4 regions of the Cedecea davisae genome follow, and region 2 is predicted to be linked to each of the others. Evidence: predicted binding sites of a transcription regulator. Region 2 holds the regulator's gene; each other region holds the start of a gene.
What was found. The regulator CRP, encoded in region 2, controls carbon source genes, mostly activating them, when cyclic AMP is high. The targets are predictions, from matches to a motif close to ATGTGANNNNNNTCACAT.

Region 1: yrbN (protein YrbN) is a predicted target of CRP. The motif match lies at 1,912-1,929, and genes of this name have one in related genera.
Region 3: ACG1VR_RS07345 (CidA/LrgA family protein) is a predicted target of CRP. The motif match lies at 1,263-1,280, and genes of this name have one in related genera.
Region 4: ACG1VR_RS21410 (YjcB family protein) is a predicted target of CRP. The motif match lies at 1,463-1,480, and genes of this name have one in related genera.

The regions. Positions count from the first base shown of each region.
Region 1 is NZ_CP172054.1:372,663-375,793, reverse strand. It holds gene ACG1VR_RS02275 (DEAD/DEAH family ATP-dependent RNA helicase) at 1-1,835, opposite strand, end outside; gene yrbN (protein YrbN) at 1,828-1,905, opposite strand; gene nlpI (lipoprotein NlpI) at 2,016-2,900, opposite strand; gene pnp (polyribonucleotide nucleotidyltransferase) at 3,018-3,131, opposite strand, start outside.
Region 2 is NZ_CP172054.1:228,480-231,610, forward strand. It holds gene ACG1VR_RS01430 (YccS/YhfK family putative transporter) at 1-1,419, opposite strand, end outside; gene crp (cAMP-activated global transcriptional regulator CRP) at 1,482-2,114, opposite strand; gene ACG1VR_RS01440 (OsmC family protein) at 2,429-2,833, shown strand; gene ACG1VR_RS01445 (phosphoribulokinase) at 2,872-3,131, opposite strand, start outside.
Region 3 is NZ_CP172054.1:1,458,387-1,461,517, reverse strand. It holds gene ldtB (L,D-transpeptidase) at 231-1,151, shown strand; gene ACG1VR_RS07345 (CidA/LrgA family protein) at 1,329-1,730, shown strand; gene ACG1VR_RS07340 (CidB/LrgB family autolysis modulator) at 1,727-2,422, shown strand; gene cdd (cytidine deaminase) at 2,551-3,131, shown strand, end outside.
Region 4 is NZ_CP172054.1:4,473,276-4,476,406, reverse strand. It holds gene ACG1VR_RS21420 (ABC transporter substrate-binding protein) at 1-385, shown strand, start outside; gene modA (molybdate ABC transporter substrate-binding protein) at 385-1,089, shown strand; gene ACG1VR_RS21410 (YjcB family protein) at 1,133-1,414, opposite strand; gene ACG1VR_RS21405 (EAL domain-containing protein) at 1,855-3,131, shown strand, end outside.

The DNA of each region.
Region 1 (3,131 bases), 140 kb from region 2:
GCACCGGCACCAGCGCCATCGCGACGTGGACCACGGCCACCTTCACGACGCTCACCGCCGAAGCTACGGCCGCCTTCACGAGCAGGACCGCCACGGCGTTCACCGCTGCGCTCAGGACGTGGCTGCGCATCGCCCAGCAGCTGCATATTCATCGGTTTGTTGAGAATACGAGTGCGGGTAAAGTGCTGCAGAACTTCACCCGGCATGCCTTTCGGCAGCTCGATGGTGGAGTGGGTGCCGAACAGCTTGATGTTACCGATGTAGCGGCTGCTGATATCGCCTTCGTTAGCGATAGCGCCAACGATGTGACGAACTTCAACGCCGTCATCACGGCCAACTTCGATGCGGTACAGTTCCATATCGCCAGCTTCACGACGTTCACGACGCGGACGGTCTTCACCACCACGCTCCGGACGGTCGCCGCGCGGGCCGCGATCGTTACGGTCGCCGCGACGTTCGAAACGATCGTCACGTTCTTTGAACTCGCGACGTGGGCGCATCGGTGCATCCGGTGGCAGGATAAGCGGACGCTCACCCTGAGCCATTTTCAGCAGAGCTGCGGCCAGCGTTTCGATGTCCAGTTCTTCTTCAGAAGAAGGCTGAATTTTTGCCAGCAGCGCGCGGTACTGATCCAGATCGCTGCTTTCCAGCTGCTGCTGAACTTTAGCGGCGAATTTAGCCAGGCGACGTTCGCTCAGCAGTTCTGCGTTTGGCAGCTCTACTTCAGGAATAGTCAGCTTCATGGTGCGCTCGATGTTGCGCAGCAGGCGGCGTTCACGGTTCTCAACGAACAGCAGCGCACGGCCAGCACGACCAGCACGACCGGTACGACCGATACGGTGAACGTAAGACTCGGAGTCCATCGGGATGTCGTAGTTAACAACCAGGCTGATACGCTCAACGTCCAGGCCACGAGCCGCAACGTCGGTTGCGATCAGGATGTCCAGACGACCATCTTTCAGGCGCTCCAGAGTCTGCTCACGCAGGGCCTGGTTCATGTCGCCGTTCAGCGCGGCGCTGTTGTAACCGCTACGCTCCAGCGCTTCGGCCACTTCCAGAGTCGCGTTTTTGGTACGCACGAAGATAATCGCCGCATCAAAGTCTTCCGCTTCCAGGAAACGAACCAGCGCTTCATTTTTACGCATGCCGTAAACAGACCAGAAGCTCTGGCTGATGTCCGGACGAGTAGTTACGCTTGACTGAATGCGCACTTCCTGAGGATCTTTCATGAAGCGACGGGTAATGCGACGGATAGCTTCCGGCATGGTTGCTGAGAACAGCGCGGTCTGATGTTCAGCCGGGATCTGCGCCATGATGGTTTCAACGTCTTCGATGAAGCCCATACGCAGCATTTCATCCGCTTCGTCCAGTACCAGACCTTTCAGGCCGGACAGGTTCAGGGTGCCGCGTTTCAGGTGGTCCAGCAGACGACCCGGAGTACCGACAACAATCTGTGGCCCCTGACGCAGAGCGCGCAGCTGCACGTCATAACGCTGGCCGCCGTACAGGGCCACGACGTTAACGCCATGCATATGTTTAGAGAAATCCGTCATGGCTTCTGCAACCTGAACCGCCAGTTCGCGGGTCGGCGCCAGCACCAGGATTTGCGGTGCTTTAAGCTCAGGATCGAGGTTGTTCAGCAGCGGTAAAGAGAACGCTGCGGTTTTACCGCTACCGGTCTGAGCCATGCCCAGAACGTCGCGGCCATTCAGCAGGTGTGGAATACACTCTGCCTGAATGGGTGATGGCTTTTCGTAGCCCAGATCGTTCAGGGCCTGAATGATGGAGGCGTGCAGCCCCAGATCAGAAAAAGTGGTTTCGATGATATCAGTCATGTAGTACATGTGCCTCATTGATGGCGGCCAGTCTACGTAACTCATCGTGAAATTGATCTGCAATTTTCATTGAAAAGTGTGAACCGGCTCAAATTTGATTGATTAACGAACAAAAACGCCCTCACCCGTTAAGGTGATGACTTTAGTTAAAAAGTTTATGGGACGATCGTTGTTCGTCAGCTATTGCTGGTCCGATTCTGCCAGGTCGTCTTGCTCCTGGCCCAAGAGCGCTAATTCCAACAATGCATAACGGTGCTCAACGTAGTTGTGTACGTTGTTAGCAACCGCTAACTTGAACAGTGCCTTGGCGCTGTCCTTATCCCCCAGACTTAGGTAGTACTTACCTAAATAGAAGTTGGTTTCACTGAGATGCTCAGCGAGCGAGGTGTTATCCGTTGCGTCCGCCTTGAGGCGTTCCATTAGCTCTTTTTCGCTAATGTTGCCCAGGTAGAACTCGACAATGTTCCATCCCCATTGCTCTCTATCCGATTTCTCGAGACGCTGTTGTAGCGCCACTTTGGCCTGCTTTTCGTCCAGATTGCGTTCAGCAATATAGAGCCACAGGCTACGGAAAGGATCGTTGGGATCGTCTTGATAAAACGCCAGCAGATCATCTTGCGCTAAACGATAACGACCACCGTAATAGAGGGCGATACCGCGATTTAAATGCGCGTAGTTGTAAGTTGGATCAAGCTCAAGTACAGAATCAAACGCTTCATAGGCAGCATCAAAATTGCCTGCCTGCGTTAAATAAATGCCTAAGTAATTGAATACTTCAGGCATATCGGGACGGATGGCCAGCGCTTGTGAAAAATCATTCCGCGCCAAAGCCCTCAGACCGAGACTATCATACAACACTCCGCGCTCATATAAAAGCTGTGCGCGTTCGTCATCGGTTAAAGCCCGACTGGCAAGTATTTGTTCCATGCGTGCCAGAATCACTTCTTGCTGCAACGTAGGCTGCAGTGGCACCGCTAATACTTCGTTCTTACGCCAGGCAGAGTTGCTGCATCCGGCCAGCGTGATAGCTGTCGCAACGAAACACCAGCGCAAAAAAGGCTTCATTTCCTACTCCCGAAGACAACAAATGGATGAACGTCCTGTCCCCCGGCTGCAAACGAGACATCCGGTCCCGTAACAAACAGCTCTCCATGTTTCCATGGAGAGCTAAATTGGCAAACCTTACTCAGCTTCTGGAGCAGCCGGTGCTGCGCCTTCCGCCGGAGACTGCTCGGTTGCTTCTTTGATGCTTAAACGAACGCGGCCCTGACGGTCAACTTCCAGTACTTTCACCGG
Region 2 (3,131 bases):
GAGGGTGTATACCGCCGTGACGGTGAAGCCGATGGTCGCCCAGCCGTAGCTTTTGCGGATAAACAGGTAACTTACCAGGGTAATCGCCAGCATTGCCAGCAGCGTGTAGCTGTCCGGGACGTGGAAGTGCAGGGTTATCCCGGCGATACACAGGCCCGCCATGGTGCCTGCCGCCCTGTGGACGATGCGTACCCGCGTTGCGCCGTAGCCGTTTTGGGTGACGAACATGACCGTCATCAGGATCCAGTAGGGCTTTGGCAGATGTAAAAACGAGCCGAGCAGGCTGGCGATAGTCAGCATTACGCCGAGGCGGGCGGAGCTGCGCAGCGCGGAGGATTTGAACGAGAGGTAATTCCTGAGCGCCGGGAAGAACGGCAGGCGGCGCTCCCTGTCCTCCATCAAATCCCGGACGTAGAGCGGGCGCTGGGTTTTCAGCACCCGGGCAATGCGGCTGAAGTGATAGTGGCAAAACTGCCCGACCGGGTTATCAGGGTTCTGGCGCGCAATCTTTTCCAGGGCGTCTATCTGTTTTTCCATGGTGAAGCGCGTGGGATAGCGGTGATAAAGGATGTCATCCGCCAGTACCCGCAGGCGGGCGGCAATAGTTTGTGCATTCCAGCGGATAACGGCCTCGGCGTGGCTTTGCTCCACCAGCTTTTGAACCTCTTCCGGCTGATGCAGGCTAACCGAAATATGCTCCTGTAAATCGAGCGCGACCTGAAAGGCACGCAGCAGCCGCTTATAGCCGTTCTGCTGATTGGCCGACAGCATGTGGAGCTGCTGGTAACAGGTGGTTATCAGATCCACGGCTTTTTGCTGGCGAACCAGCAAAGGCGGCAGCGCCTTTTCCGGATCGGTGTGCTGGGTCAGCATGCTGTATTTCGCCTCGCAGTAATCCGCCAACTGCCGGTAGAGCAGGCTCAGCGACTCCCGCAGCGGCTGCTCGCGCCACATCCTGAACCAGAACCAGTTGAATGCGCCGTACCAGATGGTGCCGGAGATATACAGCAACATCGGCTTCCAGATGGGCATATTCCCGGCCATGCTAAGCGTGAAAATGGCGGCAATCAGCGAGGCGGGCAGCAGGCGGGCGTGCAGCGAACTTATCTCCGCCGTTACGCCCAGCAGCAGGGCCATGACGATGAGTATCGCCGGCAGCGGTACGCTGGTGTAGAGCAGCAGAAGCTGCATTATCAGGCTGCTGACGGCAAACAGACTACCGCCGATAATCAGGCGTTTAAAGAAGCGTTTGTGGGGTGTGTCCAGCCCGGCGATGTTGCAGCAGGCGGGAACTAATGAGAACAGCAGGCCGTTTTGCAGGCTGCCGAGTACCAGACCGACGGCGACGGGAAGGCACAGCACCAGCGTTTGCCGCAGGGCGTAGTTAACCTCGGGATGGTAAATTAATCTTTTCCACATAGCCTGAATTGTAGAGACAAAAAAGGCGTGTTACCGAAGCGACACGCCTTTTTTTGCACTGATTAACGAGTGCCGTAGACGACAATCGTTTTCCCGTGTGCGGAGATGAGGTTTTGATCTTCCAGCATTTTCAGAATACGGCCAACGGTTTCGCGGGAGCAGCCCACGATCTGGCCAATTTCCTGACGGGTGATTTTGATCTGCATACCGTCCGGGTGGGTCATCGCGTCCGGCTGTTTAGCCAGGTTGAGCAGCGTCTGTGCGATACGGCCGGTTACGTCGAGGAAGGCGAGGTTGCCGACTTTCTCGGAAGTTACCTGCAGACGGCGAGCCATCTGGGATGAGAGACGCATCAGGATATCCGGGTTAACCTGAATCAGCTGACGGAATTTTTTATAAGAAATTTCAGCTACTTCGCAGGCCGATTTGGCTCGAACCCAGGCGCTACGCTCCTGACCTTCTTCGAACAGCCCTAATTCACCAATGAAATCACCCTGATTCAGATAAGAAAGGATCATCTCCTTGCCTTCTTCATCTTTAATCAGAACAGCTACGGAGCCCTTGACGATGTAGTACAGCGTCTCCGCCTTTTCACCCTGGTGAATCAGCGTGCTCTTCGACGGATACTTATGAATGTGGCAATGAGACAAGAACCATTCGAGAGTCGGGTCTGTTTGCGGTTTGCCAAGCACCATGCGCGGTTATCCTCTGTTGTAAACTGGCTACCAAAGACAAGACTCGGAACCTCTTGTCTGGCGTTGCAATCGTGAAATTTTCCCAAGCCCTGGGAGCTGGCGAGCAGGTCAATCCTGCGGCCTGTAATTAGTCGTTTCCTCTGCTTACGTGCATCAACGTCTCTGTCCCGCAGCAGCATCCGGATTGTTTTAGCATAGCTTTTGGTAAGTGTCTTGTATTGTCTCGTTTCAGCATGACCTGGATCGCCTTACGTTGCCAGTTTTGGCCCAGGCGCGTAATCTGAAAGAAATTTTTCTCAACTGGGAGTACGCAAATGCAGGCACGAGTTAAATGGGTGGAAGGCATGACCTTCCTCGGTGAATCCGCTTCCGGCCACCAGGTTTTGATGGACGGTAACTCCGGAGATAAAGCACCAAGCCCGATGGAAATGCTGCTGATGGCCGCCGGGGGCTGTAGCTCGATTGACGTGGTTTCTATTTTGCAAAAAGGCCGCCACGCGGTGACCGACTGCGAAGTGAAGCTGACGTCCGAGCGCCGTGAAGAAGCGCCGCGCCTGTTCACGCATATCAACCTGCACTTTGTGGTTACCGGCAAAGACCTGAAAGACAGCGCGGTCGCTCGTGCCGTCGAGCTGACGGCAGAGAAATACTGCTCGGTCACGCTGATGCTGGAGAAAGCGGCAGAGATAAGCCACAGCTATGAAGTGATCGAAGGGTAATATTCGGGATGGGCGGTGTCGGCACCGCCCATGTCGGATTAAGCTATCTTCCTGCCCTGCGCCAATTTCTCTACCAGCGGCGCCATAATCAACTCCATCGCCAGCCCCATTTTCCCTCCCGGCACCACCAGCGTGTTGATGTGGGAAATAAACGATCCCTGCAACATTGCCAGTAAATACGGGAAGTCGATATCGTCGAGCCCGCGGAAGTGGATGACCACGAAGCTTTCATCGAGAGAAGGGATCGCGCGGGCGGCAAAGGGATTTGAGGTATCCACCGTGGGCACGCGCTGGAAGT
Region 3 (3,131 bases), 1.2 Mb from region 2:
CCTGGAGAAATAAGTTGTCGAGATTTTGGAATGTGATTTCGGCCACATTATGCCATAACTATGATAAAGGGTCGCCCCGCATCTTAACCGTACAATAGTTAAGCAATGTGAAAAAAATGTGATTTCATCCACATCTGATTTCCCAGATGAAGGTAATGCACATATAATGCGCGGCTAAATCGTCCATGAACACTCACTAGCTGGCCCGTCTGGCATAACACTCGCACAACATGAATATGAAATTACGCTCGCTTTTACTGGCTTTTGTGGCTGTCGCGTCTTTCTGTAAAACAGCCTCCGCAGTGACCTATCCATTGCCGACTAACGGCAGCCGTGTGGTTGGTCAAAATCAGGTTATCACTATTCCGGAAGGCAGCACCGCGCCGCTGGAAGAGTATGCCGCGCAGTACCAGATGGGGCTTTCCAACATGCTGGAAGCTAACCCGGGTATTGACCCGTATCTGCCGAAAGCGGGTACGATTTTGAATATTCCTCAGCAATTGATCCTACCGGACACCGTGCACGAAGGGATTGTTATTAACAGCGCCGAAATGCGCCTCTACTATTACCCGAAAGGCACCAACACCGTTATCGTGCTGCCAATCGGTATCGGCCAGTTGGGTAAAGATACCCCGATTAACTGGACGACTAAGGTAGAGCGCAAGAAAAACGGCCCAACCTGGACGCCAACCGCCAAAATGCACGCTGAATACGCGGCAGCAGGCACTCCACTTCCGGCAGTGGTTCCGGCTGGCCCGGACAACCCAATGGGCCTGTACGCGCTGTACATCGGTAACCTGTACGCGATTCACGGCACCAATGCCAACTTCGGTATCGGCCTGCGCGTAAGCCACGGCTGCGTGCGTCTGCGTAACGAAGACATCAAGTTCCTGTTCGACAACGTGCCGGTTGGCACCCGCGTTCAGTTTATCGACGAACCGGTTAAAGCCACCACCGAGCCTGACGGCAGCCGCTACATCGAAGTTCACAACCCGCTGTCTACAACAGAAGCGCAGTTTAACTCCGGTGAAATCGTGCCAATCACTCTGACCAGCAGCGTACAGAAAGTCACCGCTCAGTCTGACGTGGATACCAGCGTGGTAGATCAGGCGATTCAGAACCGTTCCGGGATGCCGGTTCGTCTGAACTAATTTGCCTCACGATTGTTCGATAAGGCGGCCTCCGGGTCGCCTTTTTTTATTGCCGTAATAAAGAACAGCAAACCTTCACGCAGGGAATATTTGTTATGCTGATAATTCATGATGTGATGGATAGCACATATTTGGGTTTAATTGTATGATGAATGCGTTTCTTAAAGGGTAACCTCTATGCGTAACTCGTTCACGGTAATCTGGCAGTATCTTCGTTCTTTTGTCTTAATTTACTTATGCTTATATGCAGGCATTTTTGTCGCCTCGCTGCTGCCCATCGTCATTCCCGGCAGCATTATCGGCATGCTAATTCTGTTTGTGCTGCTGTCGCTGCAAATCCTACCGGCGAAATGGGTAAAACCCAGCTGCCACCTGATGATTCGCTATATGGCGCTGCTGTTTGTGCCCATCGGCGTGGGCGTTATGCAGTATTACGACGTGCTGAAGGCGCAGTTCGGTCCGGTGGTCATTTCCTGTTTAATCAGCACTCTGGTGGTGCTGGTGATTGTGAGCTGGAGTTCGCACCTGGTTCACGGCGAAAGAAAAGTGGTTGGCGAAAGCGAGGCAGATAACAAATGATGCATTATATATGGTGGTCCTTGCCGCTGACGCTTATCGTCTTCTTTGCCGCCCGCAAGCTTGCCGCCCGCGTGCAGTCTCCCCTGCTGAACCCGCTGCTGGTTTGTATGGTGGTGATTATTCCGCTGCTGCTGGTAACCGGCATTCCCTACGACCATTATTTTAAAGGCAGCGAGGTGCTTAACGACCTGCTACAGCCCGCCGTTGTGGCGCTCGCCTTTCCGCTTTATGAGCAAATCCACCAGATCCGCGCCCGCTGGAAATCAATTATTACCATCTGCTTTATCGGCAGCATGGTGGCGATGACCACAGGGACTTCAATCGCGCTGCTGATGGGCGCTTCGCCGGAAATCGCCGCTTCGGTGCTGCCTAAGTCAGTAACCACGCCAATTGCCATGGCCGTTGGCGGCGGCATCGGCGGTATTCCTGCGATTAGCGCAGTCTGCGTTATCTTCGTCGGCATTCTGGGTGCGGTGTTCGGCCACACGCTGCTGAACCTGATGCACATCAAGACTAAAGCTTCTCGCGGGCTGTCTATGGGGGCCGCTTCACATGCGCTGGGTACGGCTCGCTGCGCCGAACTCGACTTCCAGGAAGGCGCTTTTAGCTCGCTGGCGCTGGTGATTTGCGGGGTAATAACCTCCCTTATCGCACCGTTTTTATTCCCGGTATTGTTGAAACTCTTTGGCTAAAACCTGCAACAGATCGCGAAATTGTATTTTTCATTGCATATGTTGCATTGTTAATGAGATTCAGATCACATATTAAGCCCTATCAGTTCCGTAAACTAGGTTCCCGTTACCTGTTATGAGGCTTAAACATGCGTTCACGTTTTGATGCTGCTTTTGCGCAGCTCCCTGCTGCGCTGCAATCCGCTTTGCAACCGCTGCTTGCCGATGAACACTTTCCGGCGATGTTTACGGCAGCAGAAGTGGAAGCGCTGAAACATCAATCCGGGCTTGGCGATGACGATTTGGCGTTTGCTTTACTCCCGCTGGCCGCAGCCTGTGCCCGCGCTGACCTCTCGCATTTTAACGTTGGTGCCGTTGCGCGCGGCGTTAGCGGTAATCTCTATTTCGGCGGCAACATGGAATTCCTTGGTGCCACCATGCAGCAAACCGTGCACGCAGAGCAAAGCGCCATCACCCACGCCTGGATGCGCGGTGAAAAAGGCCTGGTTGATATCACCGTCAACTACACGCCGTGCGGCCACTGCCGCCAGTTTATGAACGAGCTGAACAGCGGCGTTGCGCTACGCATTCATCTCCCGGGCCGCCAGGCTTCAACCCTTGGCGACTATCTGCCGGACGCCTTCGGCCCGCGTGACCTTGAGATTAAAACCCTGCTGCTGGACGAAGAAAACCACGGCTTTGCGCTTAAGGGTGACGCGCTTGAGCAGGC
Region 4 (3,131 bases), 710 kb from region 2:
ATACACGGGCTTGATGATGGCCCATGCGGGGGCGCTAAACGTTGCAGCAGCCACCGTTAAAGGGTTCAAACAGGTATCAATGGAGCAGGTGATCGCCTGGGATCCACAGACGATCTTCGTGCAGGATCGCTACCCGAAAGTAGTGAATGAAATCAAAAACGATCCGCAGTGGCAGACTATTGATGCGGTGAAGAACCACCGCGTCTGGCTTATGCCGGAGTACGCCAAGGCCTGGGGCTACCCGATGCCGGAGGCGATGGCTATAGGCGAGCTATGGATGGCGAAAAAACTCTACCCGGAAAAATTCCGCGACATTGATATGAAGAAAATCGCCGACAGTTGGTATCAGCGTTTTTATCGTACGCATTATGAGGGCGTTGAGTGATGGATTTGCAGGTGCTGGCGGCGGGAAGCCTGCGCCTTGCCTGGCAGACGCTGATGGCGCAGTTCTGCCGTGAAACCGGCATCCATGTTGATACCCGGTTTGCTCCGGCAGGTATGCTGAGGGAACGTATTGAGGCTGGTGAATATTGCAGCCTGTTTGCCTCGGCGAATATGGCTCATCCTCAGGCGCTGCTGGAGCAGGGGATAGCTTCTGCGGTTCAGCGTTTTGCCGGGAACACGCTCTGTGTGACGGCGGCGGCGCAAGTGGTGGAGGAGAAGAGCGACTGGCTAAGCTTGCTGGCTAATCCCGCGCTTCGCATTGCCACTTCCACGCCCGGCAGCGACCCTTCAGGTGATTACACCTGGCAGCTATTTGCCGGGTTGCAGTCGCGATTTGGCGTTGAGCTACACCACCGGGCCATACCGCTGGTTGGCGGGCCGGACAGCAAACCGGTTCCGCAGGGAGAGCTTGCCGCCGCGTGGTTAATCGGCAGCGGCCAGGCCGATCTCTTTATTGGCTATCGTAGCTATGCCGGTGTTTTAAAACAGCATAAGGAGCTGAGAGTGTTTGAAATTCCTCAGCCTTATAATATTGAAGCGAATTACGGCGTGGCACTGTGCGATGAACGGGCAAGGCCGCTGTGGGCATTTCTCGGCTCCGATAGCGCCCGGGGAATATTATTGCAGAGTGGTTTTAGCGCCTGAATAATAAAAAACCGCTGGCAGCAGCGGCTTTTATGAGGCCCCGTCAGGGCATCATGGTTGGCCATTCTGCCGGCATGCGTGAGATTACGTTCACCAGCAGTTGCTTAAAGGATGCCCAGATAAGCGGGAAATCCTCCAGCGTCAGGCCCAATAAACCCATAGCAAACCAGCATGACGCGGCGATGCCCAGCCCGCTGCAGGCAAATGCCAGTATCCGGTAGTCGGAGCGGCGAAACTGGATATTGAGGCTACTTGCCAGAAACATCAAAACGGCACTGACCAGCGGCCAGCGCAGCAAAAAAACGCCGGTAGTAATTGTTGCCATTCACCTTATTCCTCGATCACTGCAACTTTCTTGTTTGTTGCATCAATAATGTGAAGTCTATCACTGTTGGGCATTTAATCACCAGTTTTGAGCGTGTTTTTTCGTCGTTTTTATCGCCGGAAAGGCGTCTTTTTAAGCTGGAATTAGCCGCGCAGCGGTGAACATTTTGTTTATCTGACGTTTACCGCAATTTCGTTTAAATAATCATTCCCTGCTGCTTTAACCCCAGAAAAAATCATATTCACTCGGCAGGTCAAATCTTAAGCTAAACAGTCTCCCGATTTAACTTATCTTATTGTTGCGCAAATTAATTTTCGCTGAGTTAACGCCTGAATCCTATTGCTAAAACAGGCTTTATGATGCAACGTAATCGGCGGTCATCAGGTGGTTCCGGTAAGACATAAAAAATGAGCGGTTAATAGCAGGGACATGTGGGCATCATGGTGAAACGAGTCTATTTAAAGGTGTTGCGCACATCAGGATTTGTCCTGATGGTTTGCCTGCCGGTTATGCTGGCTATCTATTTTGCGCATATGCGCGCAACCAGTGACACCCAGCAGCATCTGCACTCTTTTGGCAAGCTGGTGATGGAAAAGACGGAAATTGTCATCAGCCACGTTAATGACGCCCGCAGCGAAGCCGAGAATTTTTCTGGAAATATATGTAGCCCGGAACATATGGCTAACATGCTGGATATTGTGCGCAGTAAACTTTTTGTCGCCGACTTAATTTACGCTAAAGGCAATCAGCTGCTTTGTTCTACCAGCTATAAACCGTTAAAACCCATTCCTGCCCCTCCGCCGACCTATACCCGCAAGCCAGATGTGGCAATTAACTATTATCTGGATACGCCTTTTTACGCCGGTCATAAAATGACTTATATGCGGCGTGGTAATTATATCGCGGTAATTAATCCACTTACCTGGTCGGAAGTTTTGTCTGAGGACGATTCTTTGGTCTACGGCGTGTTTGATACCGTCACCAGGAGTTTCTTTTCTTTAAGCCCCGGCGCCGATAGCGATCTGCTGCACGGCTTTATTCTGCGTGGAGAGAAAACCTTTACCCACGATAACCGCTTTTACACCATTAACTATTCGGCAAAAAGACCGATAGCGGTCATTGTTTCGACTTCAGAAACGCTATTTAACCGCCAGTGGTATCACCAGCTGACGCTGACTTTGCCGCTGGGTGTTATTTGCAGTCTTATAATTCTTATGATGTGGTCGCGAACCCGACAGCAGCTTAATTCACCACGTCGTATGCTGCAAAGAGCGCTGGCCAGAAAACAGCTTAAGCTTCATTACCAGCCGATAATTGATATTCAGAACGGCCACTGCGTTGGGGCAGAGGCGCTACTGCGCTGGGTTAATTTTAACGGGCAGACCATCAGCCCCGGCACATTTATTCCGCTGGCTGAATCTGAAGGCTTGATTCACAAAATATCAGACTATGTGGTGGATGCGGTATTTAAAGACTTTGGTGAGTTTCTGGCGGACCATCCGGGGCTGTACGTTTCGATAAATCTTTCGGCGGCGGATTTTCACTCTTCACGCCTGATTAATGTTCTCTCCGAGCGCATTAAAACCTATAACATCAGGCCCGGGCAGATAAAAATTGAAGTTACCGAGCGTGGATTTATTGATGTTGAAAAAACCAGGCCGGTTATTCAGGAGTTTCGTAATGCCGGGTTTAAAGTAGCGATTGATGATTTTGGCAC